DNA from 2 places in the Streptomyces sp. NPDC101160 genome. Region 1 is predicted to be linked to the other one. Evidence: riboswitches for the same ligand, from Rfam matches in the RefSeq annotation. Region 1 holds a riboswitch; the other holds the start of a gene.

Region 1 (2,377 bases):
GCCGACTTCGGCGGCTGGGGCCTGCGCGGTCGCCCCCACCGGTCCGCGCTCGTCCTGCGCGCGGGCGAGGCCCTCGTCGTACGGCGCCGGTCCGGCTTCGAGTTCGCGGTGACCGTCCCGGACGCCGGGACCGCGGCCGCTCTCCTCAACGCGCTGGCCAGGCGATCGGCCTGACCTGAGAGGATCTGACCGTGCTCTTCCGGGTCGACCCCGCCTCCGCCGTCCCGCTCGGCGACCAGATCGCCGCCTGCGTCCGCGGCGCCCTCGCCGACGGCACCGCCGCGCCCGGCGAACGTCTGCCCGCCGCCCGTGAACTCGCCGACTCCCTCGGCGTCAACGTCCACACCGTGCTGCGCGGTTACCAGCGGCTGCGCGAGGAGGGCCTGATCGAGCTGCGCCGCGGCCGGGGCGCCGTCATCCTGCCGGGCGCCGCGGCCCCCGGCCGCGCCCACCTCGCCGAAGCGCTCCGCGCCCTCGCCGCGGAGGCCCGGCAACTCGGCCTCAGCGACAAGGAGTTCCTGGACCTGGCCCGCACGAGCCTCGGCTGACGGGCGCGCCCAGGCGTTCGTTCCGGCGGCCGGGAGCCCGGGCCCGTACGAGCGCCCGGGCGTACGTCATGGCGCGGCCCGTACGAGAGCCCACGCGTGCGTCCCGGCTCGCGGCCCGTACGAGTCTCAGCCGATCTCAGCCGACGGGCGCGCCCAGGCGTACGTTCCAGCGTCCCGACCGCCCCGAGAGTTCGACCCGCTCCAGTGGCCGTACGTCGAGCCGCCAGAAGGCCGCCTCCGGCGCGCCGAGCGCGTGGGCGACGGCCGCGCGGATCACGTCCGGTTCGGCGACGGCCCATACGGTTCCCGGCTCCAGGGCGTCCATCCAGGCCGCGACGCGGGCGCGCACCTGCCGCAGCGACTCGCCGCCGTGCGGGGCGGCGGCCGGGTCCGACAGCCAGGCGGCCACCGACTCCGGTTCCTGCGCGGTGAGTTCGTCCAGGCGGCGGCCCCGCCACCGGCCCATCGCGCACCCTGCGAGCGCCGGCTCCGCCTCGTACGCCTCCGTACGGATGCCGAGCGCCTCGGCCGTCGCCCGGCACCGCCCGGACGGCGAACCCGTCACCCGTACCCCGTCCTTCGGCGTCAGCGGCCCCACCGTCACCGCCTCCACGGGCCCGGCGTCGTCGAACCGGGCCTCGCGCAGCGCCGCGTTCATGGCCGGGGCGATCAGCGCGAGCCGTACGGTCGTCGGTGCGGCCATGGGTGATTCATCCCTCATTTCACCAGCGCCGGAACCGGGCTCTCTTGGCGCGGAGTGTCCGGCGCGGTACGGTCAGTCGACATTTCCACAGAACGACGACGGCGAGACGGAAGTCCGGTGCAAGTCCGGCACGGTCGCGCCACTGTGAGCTGCCCCAAGCCGTGGGTGCGGTGAGTCAGACCCGACGACCGTCGTCGCGCACCACCGTATGGGACGCGAGTTCCCGAGGAGGTTCCACCATGGCCGAGGCCATCGCGTCGCCCGCCGTTCCCACCACCCCCGCCATCACCGCTCCGGTCTCGCTGCCGGTCCGCGCGGTGCTGCCGTGGGCGGCGTTCGCGGGCATCCTGATGCTCGTCGCGCTCTACTTCGTCGGTGCCGAGCAGGGCGCCCTGTCCGTGTTCGCGGGCAGCGACGTGCACGAGTGGGTGCACGACGGACGTCACCTGCTCGGCTTCCCCTGCCACTGAGTCAAGGGAACACCGGGCACATGTCATCACCCACCACACCCACGAGCGCGCCCTCCGGCTCGCTCGTGGGCAAGCTTCTGGTCCGCGGGCTGCTCGCGGGCATCATCGCCGGGCTGTTCGCCTTCTCCGTCGCGTACGTCGTGGGCGAGCCGTCCGTCAACGCCTCGATCGCCGTCGAGGAGGCCGCGGCCGCCAAGGCGGAGCACGCCGAGCACGCGGACCACTCCGCCCACTCCCACGACCACGGCGGGAACGGCGCGAACGGGGCGGCCACCCAGGCCGACTCCGAGGAGGAGATCGTCAGCCGGGACCTCCAGTCCACGGCCGGTCTCGCCACCGGCGTCCTCGTCTACGGCGTCGCGCTCGGCGGCATCGCGTCCCTCGCGTTCTGCTTCGTGATCGGCCGGCTCGGCCGCTTCAGCGCGAAGGCCACCGCGGCGCTCGTCGCGTCCGCGGCCTTCACGACGGTCTATCTGGTGCCGTTCCTGAAGTACCCGGCGACCCCGCCGGCCGTCGGCAACCCGGACACCATCGGGCAGCGCACCACGCTGTTCTTCCTGATGATCCTGCTGAGCGTGCTGCTCGGCGTCGCCGCGGTCATCGCCGGCCGCCGTCTCGCCCCGCGCCTCGGCAACTGGAACGCCACCGTCCTCGCG
Region 2 (2,377 bases), on a different contig from region 1:
ACGGCATGGCGCACGGCCAGACCACGTACGCGGCGATGCCGCAGGCCATGGTGGTGCCTATGGTGACGACCTCGTTCACGATCGTCTCCGAGCTCTGCGCCGCGCCACCCGGCTGCTTGTCCTCTGCCGCCGAACCTGGATCGTTTGCCAGGGAAGTCGGACAACTAATATTGCTCGCGGCCGTCGCCCGAGCAGGCCTCGACGAACTGCCCGTCACCTTTGACGAACTGCCCCGTATCACCTTCGACGAACCGCCCGTCACCTTCGGCGGTCGGCCGCGACGGCCGGCAGCTGGTGAGCCGGCCAGGTCCCCCCGCATCCTTCGACACCGTACTCCGCTTCGCTCCTGGGGCCGGCCTCGGCGGCGGCCTGCCGATCACGCCGCCCGACGGTCCATCGAAGCCACTTGGCTCAGCGGTTGGGCCTGCCCGCACCAGACAGCGCTCAATCTGCGCTCGTGTCGCGGGATGTGCAGTGAGTGAGCAGCACGGAGATCGGGCCGTTGACGAGTCGGTAGCGGACAATCCTGCCGTTCTTCTCGCCTTCGACAACGCCTGCGGCCCTCAGCAGCCGCAGTGCCTGGGACACGGCCGTGTCCCGCATTCCGGTGGCGACGGCGAGGTCCGAGACGGCGATGGGACCGGCCTCGTGGAGGGCGAGCAGCAGGGCGAGGCGTCCAGGGTCGGAGAGCAGGGAAAAACGATCGGCCCAGGCGCGTACGCGCTCGGGCTCGCCGACGGCTGCGATGGCATCGCAGACGCGGTGGCCGTCGATGGTGCGCTGCCCGGCGCGTTCCGCAGGGACGAGGTGCATGGCCCCATCATCGCAGCCGCCCGCCGTCCCCTCCATACCTGCTCAGATATGCAGCCTTGCAGCTATATCCCGTGACCCCATAAGGTGACCAGGCCGTGGTGTACGGGAAGACCGGTGACAGCCCCTCAGGGGCTCAGGCCGGAGCGGCCCTCGCCACTGTGATCGGGAAGTTCCCGCCCCATGCGTTGCCACTGGTCTCACGGCCGGGAAGGCAGGGGCGGGCGCGTCGACCCGTCAGCCAGGAGACCGGCCACGGCATCACGAAGCTGATCCACGAGGTGCTGGAGCGTGACCGCATGACCGTGTCCCAAGGCGTGCCCGAAACCGCCGGCGCCACGTCCTTTCGCTGGCGACGCGAGGACACCGTCCGAACCGCAGGCCTGCTGGCCGTGATCGTCGCTCTGCACGTGGTCGCCTTCGGGATCCTCTTCCTGCTCGTGATCCCGCATCACTACGAGGTCGGTACCAAGGCGTTCGGCGTGGGTCTGGGCATCACTGCCTACACCCTCGGTATGCGGCACGCCTTCGACGCCGACCACATAGCGGCGATCGACAACACCACCCGCAAGCTGATGGCCGATGGCCAAAGGCCGGTGTCGGTGGGCTTCTGGTTCGCCCTCGGGCACTCCGGTGTCGTGGTCGTGATGGCCGCCCTGGTCGCCGGCGGGGCGAAGCTCGCCGGCACCCTGATGAACGAAGGCTCCCGGACCCACCAGGTACTCGGCACAGTCGGCACCACGGTCTCCGGAAGCTTCCTGTACCTCATCGCCGCCCTCAACCTCGTCGCCCTGTTCGGTATTGTGCGCGTCTTCAGGGCCATGCGCGGCGGGCAGTTCGACGAGGCTGAGCTGGAGGCTCACCTGGACTCGCGCGGCTTCATGAACCGCATCCTGGGCCGGCTCACCAAGTCCATCCGCCGCCCCGGCCAGATGTTCCCGCTCGGCTTCCTCTTCGGCATCGGCTTCGACACCACGACCGAGGTCCTGCTCCTCGCGCTGGCCGGCAACGGCGCCGCCGCCGGCCTCCCGTGGTACGCGGTCCTGTGCCTGCCGCTGCTCTTCGCAGCCGGCATGAGTCTGTTCGACACCCTCGATGGCACGTTCATGAACTTCGCCTACCAGTGGGCCTTCTCGAACCCCGTCCGCAAGGTCTTCTACAACCTCACGATCACCGGACTGTCGATCGCCGTCGCCTTCTTCGTCGGCACCATCGAGCTGGTCGGCGTCCTGCACGACAAGCTCGGCCTGAGCGATGACGTCACCGACTGGATCGCCGGCCTGGACCTGGACAACGTCGGCTACGTCATCGTCGGCCTGTTCGTCGTCGTCTGGGCCGTGGCCATCGCCTACTGGCGCCTGGCCAAGGTCGAGCAGCGCTGGAGCAGCCGCACCGCCGACGCCGGCTGACGGCACATCGGCCGGCGCCTCGGCCCCGGCACTGCACGAGGCGCCACCTGCCACCGCGAAACCGGAGCGAGGCCACGGCTTCCCCATCGTCGCAGCGGCCGGGGGCTTTCGGGCCCCGCCCTCGTCTTGCACCGGGAAGGCCGTCCAGCCCAACGACG

What was found. Region 1 has a riboswitch for cobalamin ahead of ACIRSU_RS20705 (CbtB-domain containing protein). Riboswitches for the same ligand answer to the same signal wherever they lie in the genome.
Region 2: it holds a riboswitch for cobalamin, as region 1 does, so the genes downstream of both, ACIRSU_RS00050 (HoxN/HupN/NixA family nickel/cobalt transporter) here and ACIRSU_RS20705 (CbtB-domain containing protein) in region 1, are expected to answer to the same signal.

What each region holds. Positions count from the first base shown of each region.
Region 1 is NZ_JBIWPJ010000006.1:281,352-283,728, reverse strand. Features, by position in the region: gene ACIRSU_RS20720 (DUF1648 domain-containing protein) at 1-174, shown strand, start outside; gene ACIRSU_RS20715 (GntR family transcriptional regulator) at 192-548, shown strand; gene ACIRSU_RS20710 (histidine phosphatase family protein) at 685-1,251, opposite strand; cobalamin riboswitch at 1,315-1,455, shown strand; gene ACIRSU_RS20705 (CbtB-domain containing protein) at 1,491-1,721, shown strand; gene ACIRSU_RS20700 (CbtA family protein) at 1,742-2,377, shown strand, end outside.
Region 2 is NZ_JBIWPJ010000001.1:8,228-10,604, reverse strand. Features, by position in the region: gene ACIRSU_RS00055 (metalloregulator ArsR/SmtB family transcription factor) at 445-813, opposite strand; cobalamin riboswitch at 893-1,083, shown strand; gene ACIRSU_RS00050 (HoxN/HupN/NixA family nickel/cobalt transporter) at 1,110-2,219, shown strand.